Regions from separate parts of the Nocardioides sp. 31GB23 genome, predicted to be linked through region 2. Evidence: predicted binding sites of a transcription regulator. Region 2 holds the regulator's gene; the other holds the start of a gene.
The links. The regulator LexA, encoded in region 2, represses DNA repair genes until DNA is damaged. The targets are predictions, from matches to a motif close to TCGAACANNTGTTCGA.

Region 1 (7,653 bases), on a different contig from region 2:
CGAGGCGGCCGCTGCGCTCGAGGCCGGGGGTGACGAGGAGCTGGCGGCCCAGGTGGTGGCGGTCGGCTGCGACGAGCCGACCAGCGTGCGCGCGCGGCGTACGCCGGAGGGTGCGGTGGTGCTCGAGGCCGCGCAGGCGCCGAGCCCCGGGCGGCAGTGCTTCGCGCCGATGACGACCGTCGCGGTCGTGGTGCTCGAGGCCGGCGGGCTCAGCGCTGGGTGACGACCAGGCCGTTGGCGACCTGGCGCAGCGTCCCGTCGGAGGGTGAGTTCTGCACCTGCAGCGACCCCGACTCGCGGGCGACCATGGTGCTCGAGCCGCCGCCGTCGAGGTTCAGCGCCTCGTCGGCGCCGAGCTCGACCATGGTGCGGGCGAGCTCGACGAGGGTCTGCCCGCGGCTGGTCGAGGAGCGCCCGTCGACGACCAGCAGCAGCACCTCGTTGGTGTCGCGGTCGATGCCGACCGCGGTGCGCGGGTGCATCTCGGCGTCGTCGACGACCTGCACCACGCCCTCGTCGATCAGCGCCTTGCTGCCGGTGACGACCATGGAGGGCCGCCCGGCCAACCACCAGTTCACAGTGGCGCTGCCGGTGCGCAGCTTGCGCAGCTGGCGTGCGCCCTCGCCGCGCCCGAGGAGCACCAGCCCGCGGATCTTCGCGCCGGGGCGCAGCCTGGCCCGGTTGGAGACCACCTTGCCGCCGCGGACCTCGACCATCCGCACGTTCTTCTCCTGGCCCTGGGTGACGGCGTAGCCGGGCGAGGTGCCCCAGCGCCGCGTGTAGACACCGATGCCGCCGGGGGCCACGAAGTGGGAGTTGAAGTTGGTGACGCTGGCCTGGGGGCGCTCCTTGAGGGCGCCGCGCAGGGTCACCTCGCCGACCTGCGGGCGGCCCTTGCGGGTCAGGTAGAACGCGGCGTTCCAGCCGCTCGCGCGGGCGTTGAAGAGCCCCCGGGTCGCCGAGCGGCCCACGCCGAGCGGGGCGCCGGTGCGGCCGATGTCGAAGAAGTCGCCGTTGACCGCGGCGATCGCCTGGCGGGCCCGGGCCAGCGACATGACGTCGTCGGTGGCGGCCACCTTCGTCGGCGCGGCGTAGTCGAGGCGCAGGCTGCTCTCGTCGAGGTCGACCGCGAGCAGGTGGGAGCGCACCGGACCGCGCGCGTCGGTCTCGCTCCACGACGAGAACCGCACGCCGGGGGCGATGCGGCGCTGCTCGAGCACGACGCGCGTGGTCGGCTCGTCGTCGTAGGCCGCGGCGCGCGGCGCGACCCGTCCGCGCATCCCGTCGGAGCTGTGCGGACCGTCGACGCCGGCGTGCACCGGCAGGCCCGGGTCGACGCGGCCGGCGGGACCCGTGGGGCCGGTCGGGCCGGTGGGGGAGTCGTCGGCGAGCGCGGGCGCGCCGAGGCCCGCGAGCACGACGGCGAGCGCGAGGGCGGTGGTCCGAGAGCGGGGAAGCACCGCCCAAGGTTAAGCGCGCCCGGGACCCGTCCGGCGCAGGTGCAGCACCGTGTCCTCGAGCACGATCACGCCCGGGGTGCGGCTGCTCATCCCCACGAACGTCTCGCTGAAGGGGCTGGCCAGCAGGTAGAGGTTCTGGCCCGCGGGCACGCGCACGCCGACGGCCGGCAGCTGGATGCGGCGGCGTTCCCCGACGACGGGCAGCGGCTCGCGCAGCGGCAGCACGTTGTTCTGCACCAGGCGGGCGTCGAGCGGGCTGGTGCCCACGGCCAGGCCGTAGAAGGCGCGGTTCTCGACGCCGGCCGCGGTGACGTCGGCGGTGAGGTACGCCGAGCCGGCCACCTCGATGGGGCCCTCGGCGACGAGGGTCCCGAGCGGGACGCCCGCGGCGGTCGAGGTGGCCACGGTGCCGATGTCGACCCGGTGGTTGGTGCGCTCGGTGCGGGTGGTGAGGCACTCGTCGGTCGGGGTCGCGATGTGCAGGCGGCCGTAGCCGCGCAGACCGGTGCGGCGCCCGCGCAGCTGCTCGTCGAAGAAGCGCAGCGAGAGCTGCTCGAAGTCGCCGCCGGCCAGCTCGGCGCTGCACGGGTCGGAGGTGATGGAGACCCCCATCGGCAGCACCGCCGGCAGCACGTGACCGCCGTTGTAGCCGACGAAGATGCTGTCGCGGCGGGCTCGCTTCGTCAGGGCCGTGCGCCAGTTCTCCAGGCCCTCCTGCAGGGGGAAGAGCCCGTCGGTGGTGCCCTGGCCGAGCAGCACCGGGATGTCGAGGCGGCGGCCGTTGGCGACGTGCCAGGCGGGCCCGTTCTTCTCCATGAACGCGACCATGTCCTCGGTGCCGGGCACCGAGCCGTCGGGCCACTGGCCGAGCGCGGCACCCTCGAGGAGGGCCTTGTAGACGGTCGGGGGCAGGGCGTCGGCAGGCACCGAGGCGGCCGCCAGCAGCAGCGCCCACTCGGTGCGCACCACGCCCTCGGGAGCCAGGCTCGAGGACAGGTCGTTCCAGGTGATCTGCGGGGCGAGCGCGTCGAAGACGGGCCGGCCCTGGGTGCGCAGCGACTCGAACGCGCCGAGGAGCTGGTAGCCGCCGCCGTAGGACCCGCCGATCGCGCCCAGGCGCGGGTCGCCGGGCCGGTCCTGCTGCACCCACCGGAGCCGGCCGACCAGCCGCACCAGGCGGCGTACGTCGTGGCCCTCGAAGGCGGGGTCCTCGACGTGCGCGTGGCCGCCGGACTCGCCCCAGCCGCGCTGGTCGAAGGAGAGCACGCCGTAGCCCGCGTCGAGGAAGGTGTCGAACGCGGCCGGGTCGGTGGTGCGCGAGCCGCCCCATCCGTGGCTGTGCACGATCATGGGCACGGGGCGCTTGCGGCTCGCGCCCGGCGGGCGGAACAGCGAGTAGCAGATGTCGACCGCGTCGCTCTCGCCCGGCTCGGGCACGCTGCTGACGCAGCCGTCGCTGACCCGCACCTGCTTCGCGGCCGGCGCGGCGTACGCCGACGGGGTGACCGTCCCGCCCGGTCCGAGGCCCAGGGAGGTGAGCCCCAGGGTGGCCAGGGTGGCGGCCGCGGTGGCCAGGGCGGTGACTCGACGCATGTGTGCTCCCGGGTGGATGGTGACGCCCGGCACAACGAGCACGCCGACCCGGGGTCACGCGACCCGGCACCAGTTCACGGCGTACGCCGCCCCGTTGGTCGAGCAGGGAGGAGCGCCAGCGACGAGCGACGCCGAGACCCCGTGAGTGGCCGGCCCGCCGCAACCACTCGCCGTACGCCGTGGGGTCGCCGGGTTTCGAGACGGTTGCTGCGCAACCTCCTCAACCAACGGCGGGCCGCCGTTGGTCGAGCAGGGAGGAGCGCCAGCGACGAGCGTCGCCGAGACCCCGTGAGTGGCCGGCCCACCGCAACCACTCGCCGTACGCCGTGGGCTCGCCGGGTTTCGAGACGGTTGCTGCGCAACCTCCTCAACCAACGGGCGCGCGGCAGCGCGGTTGGTCGAGCAGCGAGGCCGGGAGCGGAGTGCTCCTAGGTTCGTCGGTGGAAGCTGACTTGGTTGTCAGCACTGACATCGGCCTCGTACTCCGGGTCATGGATCCGGCGGTGGTGATAGGGACACAACAACCGCCCGCGGTCGAGGTCGGTCTGCCCGTGGCACGACCAGGGGTCGTCGTGGTGGGCGTGGCACGTCGCCGGCGGGGCGTCGCAGCCCTTCGCGGTGCAGCCACCGTCACGGATGCCCATCGCGATCCGCTGGCCCGGGGTGAAGTACCTCGTCGCGCGGCCCACGTCGAGCGGCTGGCTCTTCCCGCCCAGCACCACCGGCACGACGCCCGCCTCGCAGGCCAGACGCCTCGCGGTGGCGGCGCTGATCCGATCACCGGTGTCGAGCGTGGCGGCCGCCAGGCCGTCCTTGAGGGAGTCGAGGGTCATCGTCACTACAACCGTGGCGTTCACGCCACCGGCCTTCGGCAGCCCCTTGGGGTCCAGGCGCTCGACGAGCTCCACGAACGCCGCTCCCAACCGCTGCGCCGTCGGACGGCGTACCGGCACCGGCGCCTGCTCCTCGTGCTCGCCCTCGTCGGCGGCGCGGGTGGCGATCTGGTGCCTAGGTGCCGCGAATGCGAGCAGTGCTCGCTCCAGCATCTGACCCACCAGCAGCGGCACCGTGAAGGACCCCTTGATCCGCCCGTGCCCGTCCTCGCGCATCCGGAACGCCGCCGACTTCTCCGCCTCGCGCTCCTCGCGCTCGAGCTGTGCGGCCTCCCACGCCTCGGCCACCTCGGGTGCGACGACTTCGAGGATGCGGCGCCCCAGCACCCGCAGCGCCTTCGCGTCATGGACCTCCGCGAAGGCCACCAGCGCCTTGGTCGCCTGTTCCAACACGCCGGCGTCGAGGTCGTCGGGCAGCTCGTCCAGAGCCGTGCAGATCACCGACGCCTGCTCGGCGATGACATCGCCGCGACCGAGTGCTTCCCGCACCAGGTCGTACCGATCCAACCCCTCGGCCAGGCGCACCTGGCGAAACGACTCCCGCTTCGTCGACCGGGTGGCGTTGGAGTGCCACACCGCCACCGACGGCGACGCATTCGTCTCCGCCACCGCCACCGTCTCGGCGTGCGACAACAGCTGCGAGCGCACCTCCACCAACCGGGCCTCGGCCCGCGAGATCTCGACCAACGTCTGCGCGGTGGCCTCCTGGCTCATCGACCACAACGGCGTACCAGCCACGTCATCGAGGGCCGAGTGCACCCGCGCGACAGCACCTCCGATGAGGTGCGCCGCGGTGGTGGCCATGAGTGAAGTATCTCAGGGCCCACCGACAAAACACCAGGTCAGAAGCCGTTTTCCACAGGCAGATCGAAACTTTTTTCGAGACGATCTGTCCGGTGCGAAACCGACTGGTCGATGGTGCGAAACTGACCGGTCGGTGGTGCGAAAACTGACTGCTCGGCCGGCCTCAGCAGCCGACGGCACCGAGGCGGGCGAGCCCCTCGAGGTCGCCGTCGCCGAGGTCCGTGCGCACCAGGTTGCCGCCGTACATGAGCTGGGTGTCGTCGTCGACGTGGGCCAGGCCCAGCACGTGGCCCAGCTCGTGCACGAGGATCGCGCGCATCGCCTGCTCGCCGCCGCGCTGGCCGGCGAGCCGGTCGAAGGTGTCGGTGTCGAGGGCGACCATGCCGGTCACGAAGCGCTCGGGCCCGATCTGGCGGGTCTCCCAGGCGCTGCCGCCGAGGCCGGCGACCTCGCCCTCGAGGCCCGGGACCTCGTCCTCGTCGGCCCAGCCGATGAGCACCGGGCTGGCCGAGCCGGCGGCCACCGAGCGCCGGTCGAAGTCGCGGTCGTCGGTGAGCCCCTCGTCGTCGAAGACGAAGCCGGAGGCCCCGGCGACGGTCTCGACCGACTCCTCGACCAGCTCCTCCCAGCCGACCGGGGCGCCGTCGGGGTTCACGACGTAGGGGATCTCCTCGCAGGGCGACCAGGTCACCGGCTCGTCGCTGCCGCGCTGGGTGCGCACGAAGGCGTACTCGCCGTCCCCGTCGCCGATGCCGACGATCTCGCCGAGCCGCTCGTTGCTGCCGAGCAGCTCGCGCACCCGGGTGCCGGTGGCGCCGGGGTCGCGAGCCACGATCAGCCCGGCGAGCACCGCGGCGACCAGCAGGCCCGGCAGCACCGGCCCGCGCGAGCGCCGCCCGCGTCGTCCCGGCGACGGGTCGGGGGTCGAGCCGAGGCCGCCGGCGCGGTAGAGCTCACCGTGCGTGGGGCCCCGGGCGTCGTCGAGGAGGGAGGGGTCGAGACCGTCGAGCTCGGCCAGGCGGCGCTCCATGTCGCGCACCCACCGCCGCTGGGCCCGCGCCTGCGCCCGTCGTTGCCAGAACCCCATGGTGCCCATGGTCCCCGACCGCTGGTGACGGCCGGAGCGCGGGGAGTGCGGCTAGGGTCGGCTGGTGGGCACCTGGAACACCCTCGTCGAGGGCGACAACCTCGACGTGCTCACCGACCTGGCCGCCCGGGAGCAGGTCTTCGACCTGGTCTACATCGACCCGCCCTACAACACCGGCAACGACTTCGCCTACAGCGACGACATCCGCGGCGGTGCCGGCGCCTCGCGGCACCAGGCGTGGGTGGCGATGATGCGTCCGCGCCTGGAGCTGGCGCGCGGTGTGATGTCGGCGAGGGCGGCGCTCTTCGTGAGCATCGACGACCACGAGGCCGCCCACCTGCGGCTGCTCCTCGACGAGGTCTTCGGCGAGGCGTCGTTCGTGGCCCAGGTCGTGGTCAACCTCAACCCCAAGGGCCGCCAGCTCGGCCGCGGCTTCGCCACCAGCCACGAGTACCTGCTGGTCTACGCCCTCGACCCGGCGCGCTGCGCGCTGAGCGCGACCAGCGCGGAGACCGTCGACGAGCGCGACTTCGCGCTGCTGCACGAGGAGAGCGGCCGGCGCTACCGCGAGCTGCCGCTGCGCAACACCAACAAGAAGTTCAACCCCGTCACCGCGCGCACCCTGCACTTCAGCGTGTGGGGCGACCCGGGCACCGGTCGGGTGTCGACGCTGCCCTTCGAGGGCGGCGTCGAGGTCAGCCCCGTCTTCGGCGACGGCCGCCCCGCCGTGTGGCGGTGGAGCCGTCCCCTCATCGAGCAGCGCGCCGACGACCTGGTCTGCCGCACCGTGCGGGGGCGCACCGGCGAGCGGGTCGACGTCTTCCAGCGCGACTGGCTGCACCCGGGCCGGCGCAAGAAGCTGACCACCATCTGGCTCGCCGAGGAGGTCGGCTCCACCGACACCGCCGTGGCCGAGCTGAAGGAGCTGGTGGGCCACGTCTTCGAGTCGCCCAAGCCGACCGGGCTGCTGCGCCGGATCCTGCAGACCATGCCCGACGACGTCGCGGTGCTCGACTTCTTCGCCGGCAGCGGCACCACCGGCCACGCCGTCGCCCTGCTCAACGAGGAGGACGGAGGCACCCGCACCTGCCTCAGCGTCAACCGGGCCGAGCCCACCCGGCCCGGCTCCAACGCCGCCCAGGCCGGCCTGGCCACGGTCGCGGACATCACCCGGGCGCGGCTGCGCGCGGTCGCCGAGCGCCACGGCGGCGGGCTGGTCGAGCTCGCCCAGCCGGCGCCTCCGTCCTGAGGCGCCGCCTCAGCCGACCCCGGCCGCCTTCTCCAGCGCGGCGACCTCGTCCTCGAGGTGCACCAGCAGCCGCTGCAGGTGCGGCACCGTGCGGCGGCAGCCGGTCAGCCCGAAGGCGATGCGCCCGTCGTACGACGTGCAGGTGATGTTGAGCGCCATCCCGTTGATCGGGATCGAGAGCGGGTAGGTGCCCACCAGGCGCGCGCCGTTCCAGTAGTGGGTGGTGCGCGGCCCGGGCACGTTGCTGATGATCAGGTTGTACGGCGGTCGCACGATGCCCTGCATCCGCAGCAGCGGCGCCAGGATCATCGGGGCCTGGCCCAGCGCGCTCATCGCCAGGATCTGCATCTGCGTCATCGACGACAGGGCCTCCTTGCCGGCCTGCATCGAGTCGTGGATGGCGCGCAGCCGGTCGGCGGGGTCGGGGCGCTCGGTGGCCAGCTGCACCATCACCGCGCCCACCGCGTTGCCACCCTCGGCCGAGGCGATCTGCGACTGCTTGGCGTTGAGGCCCACCGGCACCATCGCCACCAGCGGGGTGTCGGGCAGGGCGTCGAGCTCGAGCAG
Region 2 (7,653 bases):
CCCCCCCCCCCCCCCCCCCCCCCCCCCCCCCCCCCCCCCCCCCCCCCCCCCCCCCCCCGGTCGTGCCGGGCGCTGCGCGACGACCTGCCACAGCGCGCCGAGCCGGAGGAACGGCTCCTGGTCGCACAGCGCGAGCTCGAGGCGCTCCAGCGCCGCGAAGTAGACCGGGTCGGCCTTGAGGGTGTCGTCGGCGAGGTAGTCGTTGGCGACGCGAGCGGCGTACCGCCCGACCACCTCGAGCCCGGCGTCCACCAGGAGGCCCTCGACCTCCTCGGGGGGCACCGCCCGGGCGGTGGTGGCGAAGGTGGCCGACTCCATGTCGTCGCGCTCGAGCTGGTCGAGCGCCGCCTCCGGGCCCTCGCGCACCAGCCGGCCGAGCACCCGGGCGGCGGGGTTGGGCGCCATCACCGAGACCCGTCCGCCGGGGCGCGCCGCCCCCGCCAGACGTCGCACGTCGGCAGCGCCGGTCTCGGCGGGGCGGTAGTGCACCACGAAGTGGCACAGCACCAGGTCGAAGCCGCCGCCGACCGCGCCCAGGTCGTCGATGGACCCCTCGACGGTCACCAGCCACTCCCCCACCCCGGCCGACTCCGCACGCGAGCGGGCCTCGGCGAGCCAGGAGGCCGCGGGGTCCAGGACCGTCACCTGGTGACCCATCCGGGCCAGCGCGACCGCGTCGCGCCCGTCGCCGCCGCCCACGTCGAGCACCCGCAGCCCACCGTCGGTCCCACCCAGCGCCTGGGCCTGGCGGCGCAGCGTCTCGCGCACCACGCTGAACCGCAGCCGGCCCCACGGCGCCTCGCACCAGGCCTGCCACTGCGCCAGTCGTTCCTCGAACACGTCGTCGTCGCGAGCCGCACCCATGCCCCCACCCTGACCGAGGCGCACCCGGACATGGCGCGAGGGGCGGGCCCACTGCGGGCCCGCCCCTCGTCTTTCCCCTGGTTTCGCCGGCCGGGGTCGAGGCGACCGGCGAAAATCGTGGGCGGCCAGGTGGCCGCCGTGCCCGGACCTCACGCCCGGGCGTCCGGCTCAGCCGGCCGGGACGACCAGCCGCTGACCGGTGACCACCAGGCCACCGTCGAGGGAGTTGAGCCGCTGAATGCGCTCGATGACCTCACGCACGTCGCCGGCCTCGGCACGCTCGGCAGCGATCGCCCACAGCGTGTCGCCCGTGCCGACGGTGATCATCTCGGTCGCCGGGGTGGGACCGGACTCGCTGGTGGCCACCGAGCCGCCGGCCAGGACGACGCCCACCAGGGCGACGAGCAGCAGGCCGAGCGCCAGCACCACGAGCCGGCCGCGGCGGGTCAGCCGGACGGGGGCAGGGGTGGTGGCAGGGGTGGTGCGGGCCGGGCGCAGGCGGAGCTGGGCCGGGGTGGCGGTGAGGGTCATCGTGCTCATCTGGACCTCCTGGGGAAGGGGGTGGTCGGGTGGTCGATCGCTGCGAGGTGATGTCTACCGACGACCACCGACAGTCCCGCTCGAACCGGCCATCAGGCACCGGATCGACCAGGTGTTCGATCGAACACATGAGCGAGACTAGATCAGGTGTTCGACGCACGCAAGGGGTCTGGTGAACAATTGTTCGAGACGGTGAGGGCGGCCCGCAGCTCGCGACACGCAGTCGAACAGATGTTTGAAGTCGGACGCGTGCGGCGATAACGTGGCCCCACGACCATCCGAGCGGACTCCCCGGCTCGGGCCTCGCGCACGAAAGGCACACGATGGCGACCAAGGACGGCGGCCCCCGCAAGCGGGGCGTCGCAGAGCTGCCCGACGGGCCCCCCGACGCGACCGGCCTGACCCCGCGTCAGGTCAAGGTGCTGGCCTGCATCAAGGAGGCCATCGAGACCCGCGGCTACCCGCCGAGCATGCGCGAGATCGGCCAGGCCGTCGGCCTGACCAGCACGTCCAGCGTCTCCCACCAGCTCAAGGTGCTCGAGGAGAAGGGCTTCCTCAAGCGCGACCCCCACCGCCCCCGCGCCCTCGAGGTCTTCCTGCCCGAGCTGATGGCCCGGCGCAAGGCGATCTCCTCGGCCGACGAGAGCTCGGTCGACGAGACCGACATCGGTAACACCATGCCGGCGGCCTCCTACGTGCCGGTCGTGGGCCGGATCGCCGCCGGTGGCCCGATCCTGGCCGAGGAGCGCGTCGAGGCGGTCTTCCCGCTGCCGCAGCAGCTCGTCGGCGACGGCCAGCTGTTCCTGCTCGAGGTCTCCGGCGACTCGATGATCGACGCCGCGATCTGCGACGGCGACTACGTGGTGATCCGCCAGGAGCAGACCGCCAGCAACGGCCAGATGGTCGCCGCCCTGATCGGCGAGGAAGCCACCGTCAAGACCTTCCAGCGCAAGGACGGCAAGGTCTGGCTGCTGCCCCACAACGACGCCTACGAGCCCATCGACGGCACCCACGCCTCGATCCTGGGCGTCGTCACCGCCGTGCTCCGCAGCGTCTGAGCCCCACCACCGACCCGCCACCGACCCGCCGTCGAACCGACGGTGAACAGTGGGTGTCGACACCCCCGTCCGCGTCACGCGGGCGGGGTTTCGTCGTTGGATGAGGCGTGACCCCACCCCAGAGCCCGACCTCGACCTCGCTCGCCCGGCGTACCGTGCTGGCCGCCGGAGGCGCCGGCAGCGTCGCGATCGCCGCCGGCAGCGGCGCCCTGCCGGCCGCCCAGGCGGCCCGGGCCCGCCACGACGTCTTCGCCCACGGGGTCGCCTCGGGCGACCCGCTGCCGCGCGCGGTGCTCATCTGGACCCGGGTCACCCCCACCCGCGCCGCCACCCCGGGCTCCGGCAAGGGCCCGCGGCTGGGGGTGCGCTGGGAGGTCGCCACCGACCGCCGCTTCCGCGACGTGGTGCGCCGCGGCCGCTTCGTCACCAGCGCCGCGCGCGACCACACCGTCAAGCTCGACGTGCGCGGCCTGCGGCCCGCGACGACCTACTACTACCGCTTCACCGCTCGCGGCCAGCGCAGCCCCGTCGGCACCACCCGCACCGCCCCGGCCAAGCGCGCCACGCCAGCCAACCTGCGCTTCGGCGTGGTCTCCTGCGCCAACCTGCAGGCCGGCTGGTTCAGCGCCTACCGGCTGCTCGCCGAGCGCGACGACCTGCACGCGGTGCTGCACCTGGGCGACTACCTCTACGAGTACGCCCCCGGCCAGTACGGCATGGGCCAGGACAACGTCGACGTCCGCGCCCACGACCCGGCCCGCGAGATGGTCTCGCTGTCCGACTACCGCCGCCGGCACGCGCAGTACAAGACCGACCCCGACCTGCAGGCGCTGCACGCGAGGTACGCCTGGATCGTGACCTGGGACGACCACGAGGTCACCAACGACCAGTGGCGCAAGAACGCCGAGAACCACGACGACAGCGAGGGCGACTACCTCAAGCGGCGCGCCCGCGCCCACCGCGCGTACGACGAGTGGATGCCGGTGCGCATGGACGGCACCGCCTCGCTGGGCGACGGCGCGCGGCTCTACCGGCGGCTGCGCTTCGGCGACCTGGCCGAGATCAGCATGCTCGACCTGCGCACCTACCGCTCCCAGCAGGTCGCCACCCCGGTCGTCGACGCCGAGGTCAACGACCCGTTGCGCACCATCACCGGCAACCGGCAGATGGAGTGGCTCAAGGACTCCCTGACCCGGGGCGACCACGCCCCGCAGTGGAAGGTGATCGGCAACCCGGTGATGATCGCGCCCGTCACCTTCGCCGACCTGCCCAACGAGCTCATCGACCCCGTCAACAACGTCACCGGGCTGCTGCCGCAGGACGGCGCGCCGTACAACGTCGACCAGTGGGACGGCTACACCGCCGACCGGCGCGAGGTCTTCGCCCACATCCGCGACCACCAGGTCAAGGACGTGGTCTTCGTGACCGGCGACATCCACTCCGGCTGGGCCTGCGACCTGCCGCTGGACACCTCGGCCTACCCGGTGCTCGGCGACTCGGTCGGCGTCGAGCTCGTCTGCTCCTCGGTGACCTCCAACAACCTCAAGGACATCACCGGCCAGCCCGCGCTGACCCCGGTGGTGGAGGCCGCGATCCAGGCCAACAACCGCCACATCAAGTACCTGAACTTCGACGACCACGGCTTCTCGGTGCTCGACATCACCGCCGAGCGCACCCAGATGGACTGGTTCGTGATCGGCGCGCGCGACGACAAGCAGACCACCGCGACGCACGACGCGTCGTTCGAGACCCTCGCCGGCACCAGCACGGTGCGGCGCGTGGCGACCCCGGTCGGAGACCGCTGATGTGCGAGCCCAGCACGCCCCGCCGCACCGACGGCCAGGCACCCTTCGACCGTGGGCTCGGCGAGATCCGCGCCGGGCGGCGTACGGTCCTGACCGCCGCGGCCTCGGGCCTGGCGTTCTCGACGCTCGCCGGCATTGACCCGGCCGTGGCTGCCGGCCCCGCGACCCGCAAGCGCGCCTACGTGCTCGTCGTCGACGGCTGCCGGCCCGAGGAGATCGACAGCGGCCTGACGCCCAATCTGCTGGCGCTGCGCGAGGGCGGCGTGCACCACCCGCGGGCCACGTCGATGCCGGTGATGGAGACCATCCCCAACCACACGATGATGATGACCGGGGTGCGGCCCGACCGCAGCGGCGTGCCGGCCAATGCCGTCTACGACCGCGAGCTGGGCGACGTCCGCACCCTCGACCGGCCCTCCGACCTGCGCTTCCCCACCGTCATCGAACGCCTCAACCGGCGCGGACTGCGCACCGGCACGGTGCTGAGCAAGGAGTACCTCTACGGCATCTTCGGCGAGCGGGCCACGCACCGCTGGGAGCCGTTCCCGATCGTGCCGATCTCGGGGCACGCCCCTGACGAGTTCACGATGCGCGCGACGCTCGACATGGTCGAGACGTTCGACCCGCACCTGGTCTTCGTCAACCTCGGCGACGTCGACCGGCTCGGGCACACCGACCTCACCGGGCCCACCACCCTCGAGGTCGCGCGCCGGCTCGCGCTGGTCAACACCGACCGGCTCGTGGGCGACTTCGTGGCCGAGCTGAAGAGCTCGGGGCGCTGGGAGCACTCGATCGTCATCGTGCTGGCCGACCACTCGATGGACTGGTCCTACCCCGACCGCATCGTCTCGCTGCAGGGGCCGCTCTCCGAGGACCCGTTCCTGGCCGGGCGCTTCGCGATCGCCGACAACGGCGGCGCCGACCTCGTCTACTGGACCGGCCCGCGCGCCCAGCGCGACAAGGCCGTACGCCGCATCCGCCGCATCGCCTCCGACGTGCCCGGCGTGCTGAAGGCCTGGGACCGCCGCGCCGACTGGCTGCGCCTGGGCCCCGAGTCGGGCGACGTGGTGGTCTTCTGCCGGGCCGGCTGGCGCTTCAGCGACCCCGACGTCTTCTCCAACCCCATCCCCGGCAACCACGGCCACCCCGCGACCCGCGCCATCCCGTTCTTCATCGGCGGCGGGCACCGCTCGGTCACCCCCGGCACGGTCTCCCCACGCCACGCCCGCACCACCGACGTCGCCCCCACCGTCGGGGCGTTCTTCGGGCTCAAGCCGCCGCGGGGCGGGTACGACGGGCGCTCTCGGCTGTAGGCCGGCACAGCAGCGGGGCGAGCCGCGGGACGTCATACCTCCCGCGGCTCGCTGACGTCCCGCCCGTATGACGTCCCGCGGGGCCGGTCAGCCGAGGAGGCCGCGCATCGTCTCGATCTCGACGCCCTGGCTCTCCTCGATCTCGGCGGCGAGCTCGACGGCCGGCCGGTAGCGGCCGTCCTCCTGCTCGGTGCGGGCCATCTCGACCGCGCCCTCGTGGTGCTCGATCATCATCTCGAGCCACATCGTCTGGAAGTCACCGGCGCCGGCGTCCTGCAGGGCGTCCATGTCGGCGCCCGTCATCATGCCGGGCATGGCGTCGTCCATGCCCTCCATGGTCTCGGACATGTCACCGGAGCCGTGGCCGGCGTTGGCGTGGTCGAGCATGGTCGGCGGGACCTCCTCGTCCCAGTCGCCCAGCCAGTCGCTGAAGGTCTCGATCTCGGGGACCTGGGCGTCGCGGATGCCCTCGGCCAGCTGCGCGACCTCGGGGTCGAGGTCGCGCCCGCGGGTCAGGTCGACCATGGCCACCGCCTGGGCGTGGTGCTGGACCATGTCGCGCGCGAAGGCGACGTCGGCGTCGTTGTGCTCGGTGGCCGAGAGCTCGGTCGTGGTGGTGCCGGCCTCCTCGCCGCCGCAGGCGACCAGAGAGGTCGCGAGAGCGGTGACGAGCAGGCTCGCGCCCAGGGCGCGGGTGAAGCGGTGGGACATGGGTGTCTCCTGGTGTCAGGTGGTCCGGGGATCGTGCGGGGCGGCGGTGCCGCGCGGAGCCGACGTACGTCGGGCGCGGCGCGGCGCTGCTCAGCACCTGACGACGGAGAACTCCCACACCGCTGGTGGACCCGTGCCTCCCGGCCGGTCGCGGGAGGTGACCCTCAGGGCCAGCGCGGCGCGCAGCTCGGCCCACACCGGCGGTGCTCGGTGCCGCAGGCCGGCCAGGGCCAGGAGCATGCCGGCGGCGGCGGCCAGCATGGCGGCGCACAGCACCACCATCTCCGCGGCGCCGTGCTGGAGGCCGTGGCCCTCGTCCGCCGCGGCCTCGCTGCCGTGGTGGGCACCGTGCTCTGCAGCCGTCCCGGTCGAGTCAGCTGCCGGGGCGACGGAGGCCCCCGAGGCCGGGGCGCCGTGGCTGACGCCGACGCCGTGCAACCCGAGCGCGTGCATGCCCAGGATTCCGAGCACGAGGGCGGCGACGGCGACCAGCAGGCCGACACCCACGGGCGCGGTGCCACGGCTCCGGGCCACCTGGGCCGTCGGCGTCGAGCTCACCACCTGCACGCCCCCAGCCTACGAGCGGGTCCCCCGGACGTCATACGTCGCTGGGCTCGCTGACGTCCCGCCTGTATGACGTCCCGGCGAGGTCTCAGGCCTGGCCGGGCGGCGCTTGGACCGTCTCGCCGGTGATGGTCCACCACACTCTCGGGTGCGGGGTCACGATGGCGACCTCCAACCGGGTGGCGAGCCTGCTGGGTGGGACCTCGACCTGGACGACCCCCTCCTCGTCCACCCGCTGCATGGCCGGGAACACCAGGTCGACATCGATCCAGACGGTCGTGGCGGTTTCGACGATGTGTCGGACCTGCTCGTCGCTGATGCCGACGAACTCCGCACGCACGGGCTCGGTGCGCACCAACAGGCGCTCCTCGCGCAGCTGATCGGCCAGCGTCACGAACTGGTCGCAGACCTGGCACGAGCCGTTGCGCAGCTCGGGGTCGGCGATCGAGGTGCGCAGGGCGTAGGTCAGCTCCTCGGCCAGGTAGTCGGCGTACGCGCGGGCGTAGGCGACGTCAGGCTCGCCGTCGAGCGGGACGGCCGGAGCCACGGGCTCGCCGAGGTCGAGCTCCTCGAGCACCTCGACGGTCGGCCAGCCGCGCTGTTGGCTCGACGAGGCGGTTGATGGTGAGGTGCCTGCCGCGGTGGTGTCGCCGTTCTCGCCGCTCGCTCCCCCAGAGCAACCGGCCAGCAACCCCGCCAGCAGCAGCGCTGCGACGACGGCACCCGAGGTGGCGCGACGCATCACACGTCTTTCGCGGAGGAGGCGAGCCGCGCCAGCGCCTTGCGGACCACGGCGGG

Region 1: the regulator LexA is predicted to act here: its motif matches at 4,814-4,829, upstream of ABKW28_RS09940 (DUF222 domain-containing protein).

What each region holds. Positions count from the first base shown of each region.
Region 1 is NZ_JBDYKJ010000025.1:13,603-21,255, forward strand. Features, by position in the region: gene ABKW28_RS09925 (hypothetical protein) at 1-223, shown strand, start outside; gene ABKW28_RS09930 (phosphodiester glycosidase family protein) at 210-1,460, opposite strand; gene ABKW28_RS09935 (alpha/beta fold hydrolase) at 1,470-3,053, opposite strand; gene ABKW28_RS09940 (DUF222 domain-containing protein) at 3,482-4,750, opposite strand; gene ABKW28_RS09945 (matrixin family metalloprotease) at 4,914-5,837, opposite strand; gene ABKW28_RS09950 (site-specific DNA-methyltransferase) at 5,902-7,086, shown strand; gene ABKW28_RS09955 (wax ester/triacylglycerol synthase family O-acyltransferase) at 7,096-7,653, opposite strand, start outside.
Region 2 is NZ_JBDYKJ010000037.1:37,298-44,950, reverse strand. Features, by position in the region: partial or broken gene ABKW28_RS13330 (methyltransferase domain-containing protein) at 1-864, opposite strand, end outside; gene ABKW28_RS13325 (LysM peptidoglycan-binding domain-containing protein) at 1,033-1,404, opposite strand; gene lexA (transcriptional repressor LexA) at 1,728-2,462, shown strand; gene ABKW28_RS13315 (alkaline phosphatase D family protein) at 2,570-4,267, shown strand; gene ABKW28_RS13310 (alkaline phosphatase family protein) at 4,267-5,580, shown strand; gene ABKW28_RS13305 (DUF305 domain-containing protein) at 5,668-6,291, opposite strand; gene ABKW28_RS13300 (DUF6153 family protein) at 6,382-6,858, opposite strand; gene ABKW28_RS13295 (hypothetical protein) at 6,944-7,597, opposite strand; gene ABKW28_RS13290 (ATP-dependent DNA helicase) at 7,597-7,653, opposite strand, start outside.